One region of the Nitrospira tepida genome, then DNA from elsewhere that is predicted to be linked to it. Evidence: riboswitches for the same ligand, from Rfam matches in the RefSeq annotation. Region 1 holds a riboswitch; the other holds the start of a gene.
What was found. Region 1 has a riboswitch for cobalamin ahead of QWI75_RS13830 (ABC transporter substrate-binding protein). Riboswitches for the same ligand answer to the same signal wherever they lie in the genome.
Positions count from the first base shown of each region.

Region 2: another riboswitch for cobalamin. It lies ahead of QWI75_RS21595 (TonB-dependent receptor plug domain-containing protein); the one in region 1 lies ahead of QWI75_RS13830 (ABC transporter substrate-binding protein).

Region 1 is NZ_OX365700.1:2,897,507-2,908,210, forward strand. Features, by position in the region: gene QWI75_RS13790 (YhdP family protein) at 1-1,596, shown strand, start outside; gene QWI75_RS13795 (M24 family metallopeptidase) at 1,674-2,801, shown strand; gene QWI75_RS13800 (succinate dehydrogenase/fumarate reductase iron-sulfur subunit) at 2,811-3,818, shown strand; gene QWI75_RS13805 (RtcB family protein) at 3,826-5,256, opposite strand; gene QWI75_RS13810 (archease) at 5,281-5,748, opposite strand; gene QWI75_RS13815 (PilZ domain-containing protein) at 5,941-6,315, shown strand; gene rpmB (50S ribosomal protein L28) at 6,336-6,527, opposite strand; gene QWI75_RS13825 (hypothetical protein) at 6,669-8,087, opposite strand; cobalamin riboswitch at 8,360-8,553, shown strand; gene QWI75_RS13830 (ABC transporter substrate-binding protein) at 8,746-9,636, shown strand; gene QWI75_RS13835 (FecCD family ABC transporter permease) at 9,639-10,704, shown strand, end outside.
Region 2 is NZ_OX365700.1:4,540,866-4,551,569, reverse strand. Features, by position in the region: gene QWI75_RS21605 (FecCD family ABC transporter permease) at 1-25, shown strand, start outside; gene QWI75_RS21600 (ABC transporter ATP-binding protein) at 22-936, shown strand; cobalamin riboswitch at 1,094-1,369, shown strand; gene QWI75_RS21595 (TonB-dependent receptor plug domain-containing protein) at 1,397-3,325, shown strand; gene QWI75_RS21590 (cobyrinic acid a,c-diamide synthase CobB) at 3,335-4,732, shown strand; gene cobO (cob(I)yrinic acid a,c-diamide adenosyltransferase) at 4,729-5,328, shown strand; gene QWI75_RS21580 (cysteine-rich CWC family protein) at 5,364-5,591, shown strand; partial or broken gene bluB (5,6-dimethylbenzimidazole synthase) at 5,676-6,269, shown strand; gene cobU (bifunctional adenosylcobinamide kinase/adenosylcobinamide-phosphate guanylyltransferase) at 6,373-6,909, shown strand; gene cobT (nicotinate-nucleotide--dimethylbenzimidazole phosphoribosyltransferase) at 6,917-7,981, shown strand; gene QWI75_RS21560 (adenosylcobinamide-GDP ribazoletransferase) at 7,975-8,829, shown strand; gene cbiB (adenosylcobinamide-phosphate synthase CbiB) at 8,826-9,776, shown strand; gene cobD (threonine-phosphate decarboxylase CobD) at 9,773-10,704, shown strand, end outside.

The DNA of each region.
Region 1 (10,704 bases):
CTGTCGGTCATCCTGTCCGGTCCGTCCGAGAGACCGCGCCTCCGGACACAGGTCCATCTGGCAGAAGCCCTGCTCCGCCTGCCCTGGGTCGGCGAAAAACCGGCCGGCATTCCTGCCTCGCTGGAGCTGGAGGGAGCCATCGCCCCAGAAGGATTCACGATCACGCAGGTCGACGCGGTAGTCCCGCCGGCGCGGATCGGTTTGAAAGGTAAACTGGTGTTCGGCCGCCGCTTCAGCATCGATGCGTCGCTGGCGACGGGAACGGTCGCCGTCTCCGGTCTGCCGGAATGGTTGAATCGGGGCGGCCTCGAAGCGGGACAGGTGGAAGTGTCCCTCGACGTGAAAGGATCCCAGCCCGACTGGTCCACCTGGCGCACAACCGGTTGGATCGCCTTGACCAACGGTCTAATGAGCCTGAAGGGCGTGGAGGGGCCGATCCAAGATCTCTACGCCCGCGTCAGGCTGGTCCGCGACGGTGCGGAACTCAAGCAACTCAGTTTCAAGGTTTTGGACAGCGACCTGTCGCTTTCCGGCACGTTGCGCAACTGGAGCACGAAACCGACGATCATGGCCAAGATCGAGTCGTCCCACCTGGACATCGACTTGATCATCCCCAAGGAGGGCCGCTCGCCGGTTCGCGATCTGCTGGAGTATCTGGCGGCCACCAGCCAAGTGACGGCCACCGCCTTGATCGAACGGGGGGTCTACAAGCAGTTTCGCGTCGGCGGCCTCTCGGGCCGCATCAACATCGAGAACGGCGTTCTCGACATCGATCGCGTGAATGCCCGGTCGGAGGGCGGGCATATCACGGGACGCCTGGTCGTCCACCTTCCCAAGGAGGAGCCGGCCGACGCCGAAGCCTCGTTTCGCGTGGCCGGCGTCCCGCTCGAAGAGCTCTCGCACCTGGTCGGCGTGCGCGAACATTTCATGACCGGGGAAGTCCGCCTGACCGGCACCCTCCGCGGCCATGGACGCAACCCGCACGGCATGCTTCCGACTTTGTCCGGAGACGCCGAGGTGCTCGTCACCGGCGGCCGCATCTTCAAATCCCAGAAGCGGGCTCTGTGGAAAATTCTGAGCATCCTCAATCTGCCCGCCGTCCTCCAGGGCCAGATCGATCTTGAAAAGGACGGCTTGCCGTTCGACAAGCTCACCGCGTCCATCGTCATGCAGAACGGCCGCTGCGACAGCGATCGGCTTGTGCTGGACAGTCCCGTGGTCAAGATCAGCGGCGCGGGGCATTACGACCTTCCGACGGATCAACTCGAGATGGTGTACGCCGTCAGCCCCTTCGGCTCCTACTCCAAGTTCGTCAAAAACATTCCGTTGTTCGGGCGTCTTTTTGCGGGAGACCGGACGGGCATCGCCACGGCCTTCTTTGAAGCCAAAGGATCCATGGACGATCCGGAGGTCACCTATCTGCCGATGAAGTCCCTGGGAGAAGGCCTCTCCAGCCTCGCATCTCTGGCCTACGATGTTCTGCGCAATACGTTCAAAATGCCGAAAGAGTTCATCACCGGCTCCGACGAAGCGGCTCCCGCCCCGTCGTCAGAGATCGACGCGCCGAGCCGCGTTCCCGGCGGCAACTTGTATTGACCCCCCCTGCATGCTAGCATCGAATTGGTCGTGATTTTCAGACAGGCGTACACATGTCTCACGAACGGACAGCCCAGATGAGCACCAGGGCGACCCTCTTCTACGCAGCCAGCGAAGCCGATTCCAACCTCTATTATGCCACCCGGTTCATCGCCCCGGATCCGTTCTTATACGTTGACATCAAGGGTGAGCGCCTGCTCGTCATGAGCGATCTGGAAATGGATCGGGCGCGCCACCAAGCCAAGGTGGACCAGGTCCTGTCTTACTCGGAATTCGAGCGACGAGCCAAGGCCGAGGCCTCTCACCAGCCGGGCCCGATGGACGTCGCCCACGTGCTGCTTCGGGAGCGGGGAGTGGATCAGGTCCTCGTGCCGTCAAACTTCCCCTTCGGTCATGCCGTGCGGCTGCAGGAGTTGGGATATCGCCTGGAGAGCAAGAAAGAGCCGTTTTTTGAACAGCGGGTGATCAAGACGGCGGAGGAAGTCCTCCACATCGAGGCCTCTCAACGCGCCACGGAACAGGCGGTCGCCGCCGCCCATGACCTGCTCCGCCGGGCGACTCCGCGGGACGGGATGCTCTGGATTGACGGCGACCCGCTCACGTCCGAGCGGGTAAAAAAACTGATCAATGTGCGGCTCATGGAGCACGACTGTGTCGCGCAACATACGATCGTGGCGGGCGGTGAGCAGGCCTGCGATCCGCACGACGAGGGCAGCGGGCCGTTGCCGGCCGATCGGAGCATCATCTTCGACGTGTTCCCGCGGTCCGCCACCAGCCGCTATTTCGCCGATATGTCGCGAACCGTCGTGCGAGGCACGGTTTCGCCGGAGCTGCGGCGATTGTACCAAACCGTCCTGGATGCGCAGGAGGAAGCGATCGACACCATCCGGGATGGAGCCGATGGCGTCAAGATCCACCAGCGGATCTGCGAACGGTTCGAAGCGGCGGGCTACCGCACCGGCCTCGTCAACGGACGCATGCAAGGCTATTTCCACGGCACGGGCCATGGGGTCGGATTGGACATCCATGAAGCGCCCCGGATCAGCCGCAACGGATCCAGGCTCCAGGAAGGCCATGTGGTCACGGTGGAGCCGGGGCTCTATTATCCCGGACTCGGCGCCGTGCGGATCGAAGACATGGTCCTCGTGACCTCCGACGGCTGCCGCAACCTCACGCAGTATCCCAAAGTGTTTGAGATCGGGTAACTCCCTTCTATGCGCCTGACCTTCCGCCTCCTCCGGTTCAACCCTGAAACCGGCGACCGTGCTTCCTGGCAGGACGTTCGCCTCGACATCCACCGCGGCATGACCGTGTTGGAAGCCCTGATCCGCATCAAGAATGAAGTCGACGGCACGTTGAGCTTGCGCTATTCCTGCCGGTCCGCGATTTGCGGCTCCTGCGCCATGGACATCAACGGGTCCGAGAAGCTCGCCTGTCGCACGTCCGTGCGTCAGGAGTTTGAGCGCCACGGACAGGTGGCGGTCGGACCGCTCCGCAACATGCCGGTCATCAAGGATCTGGTCGTGGACATGTCGCCGTTCTGGAACAAGATCCGATCGGTGGCGCCCTGGCTGTCCTCGAAGAGCGCGGTGGCGTCTGGTCCAAGCGGGCAAATGATTATCTTCCCCAGCCAGGCTCAGTTCCACAATGTGGACGCCTGCATCATGTGCGGAGCCTGTGTGGCCGCCTGCACCACTCATGAGGTCTCACGAGGATTTCTAGGTCCGGCGGCCTTGGCGAAGGCGGAGCGGTTCCTTGCGGACCCCCGAGAGCCGCTGCACGTCAAACGGTTTCGGATTGAACAGCTTCAGGATACCGACGGCATCTGGGACTGCACCCGATGCAATTTCTGCGTGCAGGTTTGCCCGAAGGACGTGAAACCGATGGAGGCGATCATCCGGCTTCGTCGCGCATCGCTGCAGCAGGGCGCCACAGAGACCGGCGGCGCGAGGCACATCGTCGGATTCCGGCAGCTTATCGAACGGGACGGACGCCTCAACGAAGCTCTGATGCCGTTAAAGGTCGTCGGCTTCGACATCAACCGGCTGGTTCAAGTCGGCCCGTTGGGCTTGCGGATGCTCGTGCGAGGGAAGGTGCCCAGCCCGTTCGGCCATGCGATCCCCGGCATCGAACAGGTGCGCGCCATTTTCCGAACGGTCGGACAGCGGCAGCGGGTTTCACAGCCGACAAGACCATCACCCAGGGCGGCCTCTGCAACCTGACTCGCTGCTACCCCTTGATACAGACCATCGGTTCCAGACGCGCAACGGTACCAGCCAGACGCGCCGCATCGGCTGCTTGCACGACCTCAGTCACATCTTTATAGGCGCCAGGGGCTTCTTCGGCGACCCCTCGGAGCGACGGACTGCGGATCACGATCCCACGCAGGCCCAGTTCCTTGACGACATCGCGGCCCTGCCATTGGCGAAGGGCCTGATGCCGGCTCATGTTGCGGCCCGCCCCGTGACAGGCGGAGCCAAAGGCCAACGCCATCCCTTCCCGCGTCCCCACCAGCACATACGAGGCGGTGCCCATGGTTCCCCCGATCAACACCGGTTGTCCGATGTCTCTGAATGGCGGAGGCAGGTCCGGATGGCCGGGACCGAATGCTCGCGTCGCTCCCTTCCGATGGACAAACACACGCTTGGCGACCCCGTCGACAACATGGTCCTCAATTTTGCAGGTGTTGTGCGATACGTCATACAGGAGGTTCAGGTCGGCTTGCGGCAACACCTCGGCGAACGCCTGCCTGACCAAATGGGTGATGATCTGTCGATTGGCCAGCGCGCAATTCATGGCCGCGCGCATCGCCCCCAGATACTCCTGTCCCACCTCAGAATGGATCGGCGCGCAGGCCAGCTCCCGGTCCGGCACGTGAATCTTGTACCGGGCGGCGCTGACCGCCATGGTCTTGAGAAATTCTGTCCCGATCTGATGGCCGAGTCCGCGGGAGCCGCAGTGAATGCTGACGACCACATCGCCCTCCCGAAGCCCGAAGGCTGCGGCGATCTGATGATTGAACAGCCGCGCGACCCGTTGAACTTCCAGGTAATGGTTTCCGGACCCGAGCGTGCCCATTTCGTCCTGCTGTCGTTTCTTGGCACGATCCGACACGGCGGCCGGGACGGCTCCCGCGATGCAGCCTTGCTCTTCCGTCCGTTCCAGGTCGGCGGTGCGGCCATAGCCCTGCCTGACGGCCCATCGTGCGCCGCCCGTCAACATCGCGTCCATCTCCGCCGGCTTCAGGCGTAACAGGCCGGTGCTGCCGACACCGGCCGGCACGTGTTGAAAGAGCCTGTCTGCCAACCGCTCCTTGACCGGTTCGACCTCCCCGGTTGTGAGCCCGGTGATGAGCGTGCGGACCCCGCACGAAATGTCGAACCCGACCCCGCCGGCTGAAATGATCCCTCCTTCATCCGGATCGAACGCGGCGACGCCGCCGATGGGAAATCCGTAGCCCCAATGGGCGTCCGGCATGGCATGGGACGCCTTGACGATGCCGGGGAGCGTGGCGACATTCGTCACCTGCTCATAGACCTTGTCATCCATCTCCCGTACCAGCGCCTCGGTTCCATAGATGATGCCCGGCACGCGCATGGCCCCGAACGGACGAATCTGCCACTCACACGCCGATTGGCGCGTCAGCCAATTGAGATCCATGTTCCTCTCGCAGAGACTTCATCGTCAGACATCCACCACACATTGCGCCGTCCACAGCCCCTGGCGATCCTGGGCCACGGCGAGGCTCGTATAGGTCGCGCCCTTCACTTCGACGGCCGGACTGTGCCGTGCCGGGTCGACCGGCTCTCCCCATAGAGTGGCCTCCAACCGATGATCCGACAGACGGACTTCAAAGCGGCTGAACAGCATCCTGCGCGTGGCCATTTCGTACACCAGCGCGTTCAGCCAATCCACCAGCAACAACTCGTCGTCGGGCGCCTCACAGCGGACGGTGACGGCCTCCACGGGGCTCACCCCTTGAGGGTCGGTCGTGACGGCGGTGAGCGCCATCGCCGCGGCTTCGAATGCCGCCTCTTTGGTCGGACCGATTCCGCGCACGCCCATATCGGCTTGATGGGGGAAATGCTCCCATAACGGCCTGGAATGGTTGGCTTCAGCCGGCGCGGTTGGTCTGGACCGTGAAAGGGTCATGTTCACCAGCTCAAAGGATCGAGTTGAGAGACGGTGCTTCGGACAGGCTACGCCACCCGGCCGTCAATGTCGAGGCTTCCTCATCACGGGCAGGAATCGTCGGGCAGGACGCACGAATCACAAAAAAGATTGGAGAATCGATCTCCGCCTCGGCAGAATACCAAGCGCAACACCCGCGCCCACCGATCTCATATGAATGACGCCAGAGCAGTCCCCCGCTTTCCCGTTCAATTCAGAAGCTCGTTTACCTCGACCAATGTCACGGGAGGAGAAGGCAGCGTGGTCGATTTGTCCGTGCGCGGATGCCGGATCGAGTCTTCCACCCATGCCTTGGCGGGAACGGTGCTGGAACTCCGTATCTACGTCTCCGATCACGAGGCGCCCCTCGGCATCGACCAGGCCATTGTCCGCTGGACCAGGGGAAAGTTCTTCGGCGTCGAGTTTGTTTCCCTCCAACCGGAAGAATGGGTTCGACTCCAACAGGCAGTGAAACGGCTGGAACAGCGGACATCCGCCGGATCGATCAACCCGGCGGATAACAACGGATCAGCAGTCGGAGGGCAGTGAGGAAGGAACGGCGACGGCCTTCACCCGGCTTTCTTCACGACGCCGGATCGCAAACAACGGGTACAGACACGGAGGTGCGTGCGAGATCCATTCACGATCGCGTGAACGCGCTGCAGATTGGGGTTAAACACCCGCCTCGTCTTATTGTTGGCATGGCTGACATTGTTGCCGGTCCGATGCCCCTTTCCGCACACATCACAACGATAGGCCACGGCAGACTCCTTGGTTTCGCCGGTCTGAAATTGTGACATGTTATCACGCGGCCAGGCTGACGGACAAGTCCCAACGGTTCTCAGCGGTTCGGTTGGTCCTCTGGTCAGGAAGATCGAGTGGCCGGACGGCGCGAGGTCAATTCAACCGTGCCGCACACCACGAGGACGACTGCGATCTGGACCGCCGGACGCTTGTGTCGGCTCAGGAAGCGCGGGGGTGACGATATCGAAGGTGCTGTCTCCGCCGTCGTCCAGCCCGTCTTTCCCGACACTGTACAACCGGCGATGGGAAGGACTCCATAACATCGGGAGTCCCGAAAAGGGGTCGAAGTATTCCGGTCCGGCCTGACTGATCCGTTCAGCAATCTTCTCCGTGCCGCGCACGCTTCGCATAAGCACTTGAAGCGCCGTCAGCCGCAGCTTGGCATCGGTCGCCAACAATCTCTGCGTGAACGACTCCCAAGAGGGATCAAACTCGATTGGGTTGAGCAAGTGCTCGAACAACGTGCGATTCGACCCCTTGGTCACGTCGTGCAAACGGGGGAGGGGACTATGCAGGACTGCCGACGACGTGATGAGCGCGTCATAATAGGTCGCATAGGCGTCCCAGGTCCGTTGGGTTTCCAACGTCATGCCGAACAAGGTCTTGGAGGCAGGGTGCTGGACCCTCGTGAACGCGTCGGCGTGCAGGCCGGCCGCCTGCGCCAACCACCGCCGATTGTGATCGGCATCGTCGGCCCCGATAAAATTCTCGACCGATAAGAGTTCATCCCGCCGGGCCAGTCCCAGCACGAATTCATTCTGGATCGGCCAGCGCATCGCGCCTTCTTCGCGGGTCAGCGCATGGCTGATTTGTTTGGCCGTGGCCAGGACCGCGGAATCGGGGTCCGGCTTGGCGAGCGCCTTGGAAAGGAGGCTCACATTGTCGTCCACCATCGTCGCGGCCATAATTTTCATGGGAATGGTCTTGGCGTCAGCCAGCACACGCCGCCAGGCGATCGTATCCTGTTGCAGGCGGGAGGACCCCTTCGCCGCACTATGCGCGAATCCTTCTCCAATAAACAGCCGGTGGGCCGCCATGATTTCCGTGAACCGCGGGCTGGCCGGATGGCCGAACCCCCAATCCTCGAACGGCATGCTCAACCATTGCCGGTATCGATCGACCAAGACCGCATATCGTGTCATGGACGTGCGCATCGTCACGCCCTGTTCCTGAAACGACCGAACCGGATCGGCTGCGAACCACTCCGGCACGACGTCATCCGGGCCGATCGTGATGTGGAGGGCGGATCGCGCGCCTTTCTCCAGGTCGAAATGCCGAAGGCCGCGATGCGCTTCCGCCTCCAACCAGATTTCATAGCCGACCTGGACCGGATCCATGGCGGTATCGGCCGTAAACCCGACCAGAAGAAAATAACCGTTCTGCAAAGGGCTTTCCAAACGAACGTCCGGCATTTGAGCAAGCCGGCGGAAGACCTCGCTCGGCCCCTCGCGCTTCACGGAAAAAATCAGACCGGACACCTCCAGGAACACCGCCAGGAGGCAAATCGTAATCAACATATTTCTCATCGGTTTGGATCCCATCTCCTGCCAACTTGGTGTCGGCCCAATGCCATGTTCGACAATCGACCCATCGCTGTGACGCGCACGATGCCGGTTGGATAGAAGGAGCAAGCGATGTGCCATTCTTTCCATCATAGGTCACTTGGGCCCGCCGTAGGAAACGCTTGGCCGAATGCAGGCTTGACCAGAATCGGCTCAGGAAGCCGTTTTGCGCTCATGACATAACTGCCCGCGACCGAAGCAAACGGAACAAAATTGAACTTGACATCGTTTCGACTTGTCTCCTAGAGTGCGGGCCACAACTACGGCCGCCTGGGGAAAGGGAAGAGGGTGAAAATCCCTCGTGGTCCCGCCGCTGTAACTGGGAACGAACTCCGCACAGACCACTGCCGATCGGCGGGAAGGCGCGGAGCATAGGAGGCAGCCCAGAAGCCAGAAGACCTACCCAGGACACTGACTGTCGTTCCCTCGTGGGGTGGGGAACGGTGAGGGTGAAGACGCGGGTGCAATCCTCAGGGTCAGATGTGGCCTTGGGGATTTTTTGTTTGTGAGCCGGTCCCGTCCGTTCTCATCCCTCTCGGCGACCATCCTGTGGTGGCTTGCGATCCAGTCCGTGTTGCCGCCTGGATACGCGGATTCTCCCGGAGCACTCGACATGAAACGCCGCCAACCCGGCATTTTGACTGGCATGCCGTTCATGGCCAACGTCAGCTCGCGGACCTTTGTGGATGACGCCGGACGCAAGGTCTTTTTCGCTGACCCGCCGCGGCGGATCGTCTCGCTGGCTCCCAATATCACGGAAATGTTGTTTGCGCTGGATGCAGGCAGCCGCCTGGTCGGGGTGACCTCGTTCTGCAATTTTCCGCCGGAGGCCGCAGCCCTGCCCAAGGTCGGCGGGGCAACGCCGAATCTAGAACGTGTAATTCGCCTCAATCCGGACCTTCTACTGACGCCGCGCGGGTTCTTGAATGCCGATGCCGTTCGAGAGCTGGAACAACTAAGAATTCCCGTCTTCACATTCGAGACCCACACCCTGGATGACGTGCTCAGACATCTCTCGACGCTGGGCCGGCTTCTTGATCGCGGCAAGACGGCGGATGCGTTGGTGGGGCGTCTGCGCGAACGGATTAAGCGGGTAAGTACACCCTCCGCCGGCCGCCCCCGACCAACAGTGCTCTACGTACTGAACAGCGACCCCCTGATCACCGTCGGACCCGGCAGCTTTATCCACCACGTCATCGAACTTGCGGGCGGCGCCAACATCGCCGCGGACACAGGGACTGCTTATCCACGGCTTTCAATGGAGACGGTGCTGAAGAGAAACCCGGACGTTCTGCTCTTTCCTGCAGGCGAGTCGGAAGCGGTTTCCGAATCTCAGTTGGTCCAGTGGCGAACCTGGTCCGCCTTGTCAGCGGTCAGGCACAACCGGCTTGTGCCAGTGGCCAGCGACCTCCTGGACCGTCCTGGTCCGCGCATCGTCGAAGGGTTGGAACACCTGGCTCAAATATTCCACTCCGATCCCGTTTCTTCCAATCCCGGACCATGAACGTGGTCACGACACCGTCCGATCACGCCACAGATCGTCCGATGGCGCCGCCGCTGGGCGAACAAGACTTGGCCGCCGCCAACCAGGAACCAGTCATTTCCTCGCCATACCGTGCTTGGATCACGATCGGGAGTTTGGCCCTCTGCACCGTTCTGGGCTTTCTGCTCTGCCTACAATTCGGCGCCGAGGCAATTCCTTTCGCCAAATCCGTTCAGGTGCTGCTCGCCGCCTGGTTTCCGACTCATCAGGGAGAGGGTCAATTTGATGCCGAGGCCGCCATCCTGCTCCATTTGCGGGCTCCACGCCTGCTGCTGGCCTTTTGCGTCGGGAGCACCTTAGCCATCGTGGGCGCCACCCTTCAGGCGCTGGTACGGAATCCGCTCGCCGACCCCTACGTGCTCGGCGTCTCCAGCGGCGCCACCTTGGGAGCCACGCTGGCGATGACGTCCGACTGGCTCACGACCGCCCTGGATGGAACCGGCATTTCGGCCGCGGCATTGGCCGGCGCCGTCATGTCCATCATCGTCGTCTATCGTCTCTCCTCATCCGGATCAGGCTTGCCGGTGCAGACCCTGTTGCTCGCCGGGGTGATCGTGAACGCGATCTGTTCGGCCTTGACGATGTTTCTGACCTCGCTGCTCAGTCCCGACCATCTGTCCCGCGTGATGGCCTGGCTGATGGGGTCCTTGCATCCGGCCGGGTCGTTGCAAATGGGGCTGACCATCCTCGTCGGACTATTCGGCACCGTCGTGTTGACACTCCATGCCGAGCCCCTCAATTGCCTCTTGCTTGGAGAGGAGACCGCCCAGAGCCTGGGACTCGACATCGAGCGGACCAAGCGGCGCCTCTTTGTGTTGACCGCCGTGGTAACGGGTATCGTCGTGGCCGTCAGCGGAATGATCGGCTTTGTCGGCATGATGATCCCGCATGCCCTCCGCTTCATCATCGGACCGGACCACCGCAGGCTGTTGCCAGCCACGGCCCTCGCAGGAGGCTTGTTTCTCATGATCGCCGATACGATTGCGCGCACCGTGATCGCCCCCTCTGAGTTGCCGGTCGGAGTGGTGA
Region 2 (10,704 bases), 1.6 Mb from region 1:
CTGGCGAAGGGATCGGCTGGCGTGAACGATGGGCAACACAACGGGGATGCGGTTGCCGATGAACGGCACTCATTGTTTGCGACCGCGGGCGTTCAGACCATGACCTCGACACCGATGTATGAAGTTCGGTCCTTGAGCCTTTGTTATCCGGCGGACAATCCAGACAGGCTGCTGTGGGCTGTGCGAGAGCTGACCTTCGACATCCGAGCCGGTGAATTTGTCGGGATCGTCGGCCCGAACGGGTCTGGCAAGACCTCGCTGCTGAAACTGCTGGGCAAAGTCCTCCGCCCGAAGGCCGGTACCATCCGCTTGCGCGGACGCGATCTGGCGACGATCCCGCAGGACGAGGTCGCCCGCACGGTGGCAATGGTGCCACAGGAGAGTCATCAGGTCTTTCCCTTCACCGTTCTCGAAACGGTTCTCATGGGCCGGCATCCGCATCATGGATCGACGTGGCGCGCCGGGTTCAGGTGGGAAGATGAGGAGGACCTCGACATCGCAAGGGAGGCGATGGAGGCCACGGATGTCGCCCACCTGCAGGATCGCGCCGTGACGGACCTCTCGGGAGGGGAACGGCAGCGCTGCTGGATCGCCCGCGCGCTGGCGCAGGCGCCGCAGGTCCTGCTGCTGGATGAGCCGACCGCGTTTCTGGACCTGCCGCACCAGATCGACATCAGCGCGCTCCTGCGCCGACTGGCAGATCGACAGGGGCTGACCCTGCTGATGATCTCTCACGATCTAAACATGGCCGGTCAGTATGCCGATCGAATGTTGATGATGAAGGAGGGAGCGCTAGTCGCCGCCGGCACGCCGGAGGAGGTGATCCGGCCGGACGTGCTCAAGGCCGTCTATGGATGCGACGTGCTGGTCGACCGCCATCCTGAGTCCGGACGGCCGCGGGTGACGTTGCCGGCGTGGATGCGACGACCGACGTAAGAACGTCAACCGGCATTCGTCAACCGTGCGAGACGGGGAGGGAAATGCGACGCACAGGGGTGTTCTCAACAAATGACGAATGACGGTTCACGAATGACGCGTTGCTGAGGCGCATGTACCCGCGCCTCAACGTCAAAGATAGGGGTACGGTCACTGGGTCAATCTTCAAGGAGGGGGTCAGGAAGAAGTCGTCGGGGACGGGGAAGAGGGTGCAAAGCCCTCACGGTGCCGCCACTGTAAGCGAGGAGTGGTCCCGCACAAGAGCCACTGGTTTAGGCGTCAACCGTCAGCCGTCACTCGTCAATCGAATGGGGAAGATCTCTCACTTCCCGCGAATGACGAATGACCAATGACGAATGACGTCCAAGCCGGGAAGGCGCGGGATCGCGACGATCCGCGAGTCAGGAGACCCAGCCGACGGACAGATCTGCTCAGCCCTTCGAGCATGGGGGAGGAGTGTATGAAGTCATGGGGATGGTGTGTCGTGATTCCAAGTCTGGTTTGGGCCGGAGGCAGCATGGGAACGGCGGCGTGGGCGGAGCCGGCGGACGAGCCGCTCGAAGTGAGCGAGGTCGTCGTGAGTGCGACGAAAACGCCGCTTCCGATCACGCAGGTGACGAGCGCGGTCGAGGTCATCAAGGGCGAGGAATTGGAGCAGAAGAGGATCAAGACGGTCGTGGACGCCTTGCGCCTCTCTCAAGGCACCACCGTCTTCTCGAACGGAGGGCCCGGCACCAACGCCACGGTGCGCATCCGCGGAGCCAACTCGGCCCACACCCTCGTCCTGATCGACGGGGCCATCGTCAACAGCCCGACCAGCGGCGACTTCAATTTTGCCAATCTCACGGCCGAGAACATCGAGCGGATTGAAATTTTGCGCGGCGCGCAAAGCATGTTGTACGGGTCAGACGCCATCGGGGGCGTGATCAACATCATCACCAAGCGGGGAACGGGGCCGCTCACCGGCAGCGCATTTATGGAGTACGGCTCGTTCGCCACGTTGCGGGAAGGCGGGCAGGTCTCGGGGACCAAAGGCCCGGTGGACTATGCGCTCTCGCTGTCCCGTTGGGATACGAGCAACTTCTCCGTGGCCAACTATCGGCGTGGCGCGACGGAACGGGATGCGTTTCATAACTGGCAGGGTTCGGGACGGGTCGGGGTGACGTTGCCGAAAGACGGTCGGCTCGACGTGACGGCGCGCTGGTGGAACTCGGATGTGTTTCTCGACAATGTCACCACGACCTCGAAATTCGATGTGCTCGGATCGAAGTTCACGACTAACACGCTCATCTTGAGTGCCGCCTATGAACAGCCGCTGACTTCCTGGTGGTCGCAGAAGCTGACCGTTGGGCAAAACCATGAGCGGCTGTCGTTCGACGGCGGGTCGGTGCGGCGGAACATTGAGACGGGTGTCGTCAACCAGCTCTCGCCGCGGACCCTGTCCGACATCGAGATCCTCAATCGTCGAATCGAATGGCAGCATAACTTCCAGATTGGGAAACCACTCCTGTTGTCAGCAGGCTATCAATATCGCGACGAGCAGGGTGACAACCCCAGCTTCCAACCGGCCACGTCCCCGACGAAAATTCTTTCATCCCATGCGGGATTTGCCCAGGCGCAGGTGAATCTTCAGGACCGAGTGCTGTTTACAGCCGGAGTCAGGCAAGACAGTTTCAATACCTTCGGCGACGCCACGACCTACCGCATCACCGGCGGCTACCGGATTCCGGAAACGGGGACCAAGTTCCGCGGCTCGTACGCCACAGGATTTCGCGCGCCCACGATCAACCAATTGTTTTTTCCCGGTTTCGGCAATCCGGACCTTAAGCCGGAAGAGAGCCACGGCTGGGACGTGGGAGTCGATCAGTCTCTCTGGCAGGACAAACTGTTCCTCTCCGTCACCTACTTTCACAACGACTTCGAGAACCTGATCCAGAACGTCGTGGCCGGGGCCCTGTTGAGGCCGGAGAACATAGGGGAAGCCAGGACGCAGGGATGGGAGGCCTCGTTCAAGGTCGATGTGACACAGCAGCTCAGTTTTCGCGGGCAGTACACCTATACGTCGAATCGGGATCTCACGAACGGACGCAGGCTGGCCCGTGTGCCGATCGATCAGGCCAGCTTGGGCGTGAGCTACAAGCCGATTCCAGCGCTGCAATTACACGTGGACTATCGGTTCGTGGGCGCGCGCAACAACGATGCGAACAATGCCCCGGCGGGCAGGTTGGGGTCGTTCGGGGTGGTGAATGCGTCGGCCACCTACGACATCAACAGGACCGTGCAACTCTTCGGTCGGGTCGAGAATCTGGGCGATCAGCAATATGAAGAAATCATCGGCTTCGGCACGCCCATTCGGTCGGTCTTTGGCGGGGTTAAACTGACTTTCTGAGGAGTGATCGTGAAGGCGCCGCGGATCATTATCGCCGGCACCGGCAGCAACGTCGGGAAAACGACGGTGACCTTGGCCTTGCTGGCTGCCTTCACAGCCAGAGGTCGGATGGTTCAATCGTTCAAGGCCGGGCCGGACTTCATCGACCCAGGCCACCACCAGGCGGCGACCGGCCGTCCGTCGCGCAATCTGGACGGGTGGATGCTGGGGAGAGAAGTCAATCGAGCGATCTTCACCCGCGCGGCGGCCGGCGCGGACCTCTCGATCGTGGAAGGCATGATGGGGCTGTTCGACAGCAGCTCGCCGGTGAACGAGCTTGGCAGCACGGCGGAATTGGCGAAACAGCTCGACGCGCCGGTGCTGCTCGTGATCGACGGCAGCGCCATGGCTCGCTCCGCCGCGGCGATGGTCGAAGGCTTTGTCCGGTTCGATCCGCTGCTCAACATTGCCGGCGTGCTCTTCAATCGGGTCAACAGCGACGGCCATTACCGTCTCCTGAAAGCAGCGGTCGACCAGCGAACGAACGTTGCCGTCGTGGGGTACCTGCGGACCGATCCATCGGCGTCGATTCCCGATCGCCATCTCGGGTTGATGACGGCGATCGAACGGGGATCGGCCGATCTCTACGAGCGGCTGGGCCGAGCCGCGGCGGAGACGGTCGATCTGGATCTGATCGAGCATCTGGCCGGCTCAAGCGTTGAATTGCCTGCCGCGCCGATCGTTCCGGTGAAGCAGCACACCGGCCGCGACATCCGGATCGGCATCGCCTACGATCAAGCCTTCTGCTTTTACTATCAGGACAACCTCGATTTGCTCGAGGCGGAAGGAGCGCGGTTGATCCGCTTCTCGCCGATGAGCGACCACACGTTGCCCGACGTCGATCTGTTGTATCTGGGCGGGGGCTATCCGGAACTCCACGGGGAAGCACTGGCTGCGAACGTGGCGATGAAGCGGGCCATCCGATCCTTCGCGGAGCGAGGCGGCGTTATCTACGCCGAATGCGGTGGGCTGATGTATCTGACCAAGGCGATCCGCGATTTCAAGGGCCGGTCGCACGAGATGGTCGGCCTGTTCGCCGCGGAAGCGGGCATGAGACGATCGGGGCTCACGCTCGGATACCGGACGGTCGAATTCTCGCGGCCCTGCATCCTGGGTGAGCTGGGCACGGTCGTGCGCGGGCATGAATTCCATTACTCCGCCTTGAGCGCGACGGGACCGCTCGACTATGCCTGCCGATTGACCGATGCGCGAGGTGAAACCAAGGGACCGGACGGGCTGGTCACGAAGAAGACCCTGGCCCTGTACACGCACCTGCATTTTGCCAGCCGGCCGCAGGTGGCGGAGGCGCTGGTCGAAGCGGCCAGGCAGAGCAGGTTAAACGCCTCGGGGGGGAGGCAGGCCGGATGACGGACGATGAAGAGCACAAGGCCAGGATGGCCCGGTTGAAGGCCTCGGTGGATCGCCGCATCGAACGGGCGCAGGAGGAAAAGGGCCTGCTCATCGTCTACACGGGAGCGGGCAAGGGCAAGACGACCGCCGCGCTGGGGATGGTGCTCCGCTGTGTCGGCCATGGGAAGAAGGTGGCGGTCGTGCAGTTCATCAAGGGCGCAATCGACACGGCGGAGGAGCGGGTGCTCAAGAGTTTTGGTCCGCTCGTGACGTTCCTTCGCATGGGAGAAGGCTATACCTGGGAAACGCAGGACCGGGAACGGGACACGGCCTTCGCGCAGCGAGCTTGGGAGAAGGCCTGCGAGTTCCTCCGCGATCCCTCCTACGCGATGGTGATCCTCGACGAGTTCAATATCGTCCTGCAGCACGAATACGTCCACCTGTCCGAGGTGCTTCCCGTCCTGTCCGAACGGCCGCCGATGCAGCACGTGGTCGTCACGGGCCGGAGCGCCAAGGCCGAGTTGATCGAGGCTGCGGACCTGGTGACGGAGATGAAGCAGGTGAAGCATCCCTTCCGAAAGGGCGTCAGGGCGCAAGCGGGAGTGGAGTTCTGACTGGCGAGCCGGAGTCGGCTTGGCGAGGAGCGCGGATGAAAGGGCCGGTCACAAAGACCTGCGAAGCCTGCGGCCGGACCTTCGAGTGCGGGCAATGGGGCTGTTGGTGCGGGCAGGTCGGGGTGACGGAACGCCAGATGGATTGGATCGCGGCCCGCTTCCAGGATTGTCTCTGCCCCGATTGCCTCAAGAAAGTCAGTGCGGGGGATGTGAGTCTTGTTCAGAAGCCGGTCGATGATCCCCCTGCGACGAGCGGGAACTAAGAACAGGGAGGTCCGGTGTTTGATCCACCATCCATTATTCGGCTCGGTGAAGAAGCCCTCGCTGCCGATGCCGGGTTTTCTCCCATGGAGCGAAGCGCCGTGTACCGGGCCATCTTCGAGCGGCGCGATGTGCGCCGGGGATTCCTGCCGGCGCCGATCCCTGATGACGTGCTGGGAAGGCTGCTGACTGCCGCGCACCATGCCGGGTCGGTCGGCTTCATGCAGCCCTGGGACTTCGTGGTGGTGCGTCACCGAACGACGAAGCGCGCCGTAAAGAGAATCTTTCGCCGGATCAATAATGAGGCGGCGAGGCAGTATGACGGGATGCGCGCCGATCTCTATCGGAGTCTCAAGCTCGAAGGCATCGAAGAAGCGCCGGTGAATCTCTGCGTGACCTGCAACCGCCGGCGCGGAGGCCGAGCGGTCCTCGGACGGTCCACCGTGAGGGACACCGACCTCTACAGCACCTGTTGCGCGATTCAAAATCTGTGGCTGGCGGCGAGGGCCGAAGGAATCGGAGTCGGGTGGGTCAGCATCATGGATCATACCGCCTTGAAGCGCCTGCTCGGCATTCCCAAATCGGTCACGGTGCTCGCCTACCTCTGTCTCGGTTATGTGTCCGAGTTTGCGCGAAGGCCTGACCTTGAAACGGTTGGGTGGCGGGTCAGGCTGCCGCTGGATCGGCTCGTGCACTATGAATCGTGGGGAAACCACGTCGAGCTGCAGAGGAAGAGTCGGAATGCCCGTTCCAACGCGTTCCACGAAAATCGTGAAGAGGGGTATGAAGAAGACAAGCAGAAGGCGAGCCAAACTGGTTCTCGTGTTGGGAGGAGCCTCATCGGGGAAAAGTCAGGCGGCGCTCGAATTGGCGGGAAACGCGGCGCCCAAGGCCTTCGTGGCCACGGGACAGGCGCTGGATCGGGAAATGGCCGAGCGGATCAGACGCCATCAACGTATGAGGTCGCCAGATTGGGAGACGATGGAGGTCCCCGTCGATCTTGCCGGGTGGTTTCGAAAACAGGGACAGGAGTACCGCGCGATCGTCGTGGATTGCCTGACCCTGTGGCTGAGCAACCTGGGCGCGACGGGGGTGCGCGATGACGCGGTGAACGATCATGTCACCGATCTGCTGCGGGCCATTCGTAGGACCCAAGCCCTGGTCCTGCTCGTCAGCAATGAACTCGGCCTCGGGTTGGTGCCGCTGGGTCGATCAGCCCGGCGGTTTCGTGATGTGGCCGGGAGGGTCAATCAACGAATAGCCGCCGAAGCGGATGAGGTCCACTTCATCGTGAGCGGCCAGACGTTGAGACTGAAGTAGAGGAGGAGTGATGACCATCGATGATCTGTTGTCGCTCATTCAGCCGCCCGATCATGGCCTGTTGGAGCAGGCGCAGCGCCGTCTTGACCGTCTGACCAAACCACCCGGCAGTCTTGGGCGTTTGGAGGAATTGGCCGCCTGCTATGTCATGCTCACCGGGAAACTCATGCCGAACATCCCAAGAGCGGCCGTCTATACGTTTGCGGCCGATCATGGGATCGTGCAGGAGGGGGTGAGCGCCTATCCCATCGAGGTGACGGCGCAGATGGTGCTGAATTTCCTGCGCGGCGGCGCTGGGGTGAACGTCTTGGCGCGACATGCCGATGCGGAGGTCCGGGTCGTCGATATCGGGGTGGCAGTGGAGTTTCCCGCCCTTCCCCATTTGATCCGACGAAAGATCGCGCCCGGCACGAAAAATTTTCTGCACGAGCCGGCCATGACCCGCGAACAGGCCATCCGGGCCTTGGAAGCCGGCGCCACGTTGGCGCAGGAGGCGGCCAGGGAAGGCATCGGCCTGCTCGGGACCGGCGACATGGGGATCGGCAATACGACCGCGAGCGCCGCGATCGCCGCCCTGATGACCAGCGAGCCGGTGGAGGCTGTGACGGGACGAGGGACCGGGATCGATGATCGCAGGCTGTCAGACAAGATCCGCGTGATCGAGGCCGCGCTGGCGTTCCATCGGCCCAACCCGGACGACGCGCTCGACGTGCTGGCCAAAGTGGGTGGCTTCGAGATTGCGGGCATCGCGGGCCTCATAGTCGGCGGCGCGGCGGCCCGCATCCCGGTGGTCTTGGATGGCTTCATCTCCGGAGCGGCCGCGCTGATCGCGGTGGGCGTGGCTCCTGCTTGCCGTGACTATCTCATCGCGTCCCACCGATCGGTCGAATGTGGACATGGGGCTGTGTTGAAACGGCTGGGCCTCGCGCCTCTGCTGGACCTCTACCTTCGGCTCGGTGAAGGGACAGGCGCCTGTCTCGGCATCGGGTTGGTGCAGGCGGCGCTCAAGATTTACTCGCAGATGGCCACCTTCGACGAAGCGGGCGTGTCCGAACGAGGGACTCAGTGCTGAGTGCTGAGGTGAAATTCAAATGGAATGCTTTTCAGGAGGCCAAGAAATCGGTGCTCAGTCCTGAGTCCTCAGTCCCCGGTCCTGGGCTTCGGTTTCTTCATCCTATGATCGTCGCCTGGGAATTCCTGACCGCGATTCCGGTGAGCCGGGGGCACCAACCAATCATCTCGGGCCAATTGGCCAGGTCAATGATGTGGTTCCCTACCGTCGGCCTGATCTTGGGAGGCATCCTCGCCGGCGCCATGGTCCTCTGTGAAATGGCCATCCCCCGATCCGTGAGCGATGGGCTGGTGATACTCCTGCTTATTCTATTGACGCGCTGCCTCCATTTGGACGGGTTGGCCGACACGGTGGACGGATGGGCTGGTGGACGGACGCCGGAGCAGCGGTTGGCGATCATGCGCGATTCCAGCGTCGGCGCCATGGGTGCCGTGGCTCTGATCATGTCGCTCGGGCTCCGCTACCTCGGCCTCTCGGCCTTGCCTGATGCAGGCCGGTGGCTCGCCGTAGCCAGCATGCCGCTGGTGGGCCGATGGGCCATGACGGTCGGTGGATTGCGGATGCCCTATGCCCGAGCCGATGGGGGCTTGGGGCAACCCTTTCTCGCTGCTCTGAGAACCGAGCATGTCGTCGTTGCCACGATCTCAGCCGCCGCCTGGCTGATCTGGGGCTATGGATTGACAGGCGGGCTGATCATCCTGGCACTGGCCGGGCTCCTCGCGAGAGGAATCGCGTGGCTGTCCTGGCGGCTCTGTCGGGGGATGACCGGCGATGTGTTCGGCCTCATCAATGAGGTGACGGAGGTGGCGTTTCTCATCCTTGTGCCAGCTTTCTTGGATCGCCGATGACCATGACCGTCCTCCTCGGGGCCTGCGCCTTGGATCTCGCGATCGGCGATCCTCGATGGCTGCCGCATCCGGTCCGGTGGATCGGCTGCCTCATCGACAGGCTCGAACGACCCCTGCTGTCTACGGTTGGGCACCGGATTGTCGCAACCTCCGCCGGAGTCGCGGTCACGCTGGTGGTTCCAGGTCTTGTGTTTGGCTTCGTCTGGGGCTTGGTGCAGGGGGCCCATCAGCTCCATCCGCAGCTTGGGCTGATGGTGGAGATGGTCTTTTCGTTCTTGGCGCTCGCGGCCCGCGATCTCCAGGACCATGCCAAGGCTGTGTGGCATGCGCTTGTCGGCGGGTCGTTGGACGAAGCCAGACGGGCGGTCGGCCGGATCGTTGGGCGGGATACGGCTTCGCTTTCCGAAAGCGAGATCGTGAGGGCCACGGTCGAAACGGTGGCGGAAAGTACCAGCGACGGCATTGTCGCGCCGTTGTTCTTTTTGGCCGTCGGGGGAGCACCGCTGGCCTGGACCTACAAGGCCGTCAACACGCTCGATTCGATGATCGGCCATCCCGAACCTCCCTTTCGCCACATCGGCTGGGCCTCGGCCCGGTTGGATGATGTGATGAACTGGCTGCCGGCGCGAGTGACCGGTCTGTTGATCGCTGTCGCGGCGGGCCTGCGCTATCGGAGCCTCGCTCGATTGCATCAAGCCTGGGTCGTGCTGAGTCGAGACGGAGGACACCATCCAAGTCCCAACAGCGGCAGGCCGGAAGCGGCCATGGCCGGCGCCTTGCTGGTTCAACTGGGCGGTGCGAACGTCTATGACGGGATCGTCAAGGCGAGGCCGATGATCGGCACGGCCGTCCGGCCTCTGACACCGGAATTGATTCCCGAAGCCCTGTCGCTGATGTGGATTGCCTCAGCCCTTGCGGCGGGCCTGGCCTGTTTGGTGCTGTGGTGAAGGAGGACATCCACGGGGGGAACCTCTATCGCGCGGCCCGCGAACGAGGCTGCCGTCCGTCCGATCTGGTGGATTTCAGCGCCAGCATCAACCCGCTGGGGCCGTCTCTCTCGGTCCTGCGGGCGTTGCGAAAAAGCCAGTGGATGCTGCGCCATTATCCGGACCCGGAAGCCCACGACCTAGTCCAGGCTCTGAGCAGACGATCCGGTCTCACTCCGGCCCATTATCTGATCGGCAACGGATCGATGGAACTGTTGTACCTGCTGCCCATCGCCCTCTCGATCACCAAGGCTCTGATCATCGGGCCCACGTTTTCGGAATATGAACGGGCCGTGCACCGAGCGGGAGGCCATTGTACGCATGTCTCGGCATCGCGCGCCGATGACTATCGACCTCCGATTGAAGAAGCACTGGATCTGATGCGGACGGGGAAGGGGCGATTCGACACGGTCTTTCTCTGCAATCCCAACAACCCAACGGGCCGAGTGATTGGGAAGGGTGATCTGCTCAAGCTCGTTGCGGCGCTGGGTGATGGGCACATCTGGACGATCGTCGATGAATCCTTCATTGAGTTTGCGCCGGAGCATTCGATGCTTCAGGAGGTCTCAAAGCATCCGCGGCTCCTGGTCCTCCGAAGCTTCACCAAGTTTTACGCCATCCCCGGGCTTCGGATCGGCTACCTGGCCGGGCAACCGGACGTCGTCGAACAGGTGCGGCGGCGACAGCCTCCCTGGTCGGTCAATGTCTTGGCTCAAGCCGCAGCCCTGGCCGGTCTGAAGGATACGGCCTATCGAAAAAAGACTCTGGCATTGATCTCGGACGAACGAACGAGGCTCGGCCGGGCCTTGCGCGAAATACCAGACCTCCAGGTCTTTCCCTCCGAGGCCAACTTTCTTCTGATCGAGCTGCCGGCTTCCCTCCGCGCCTC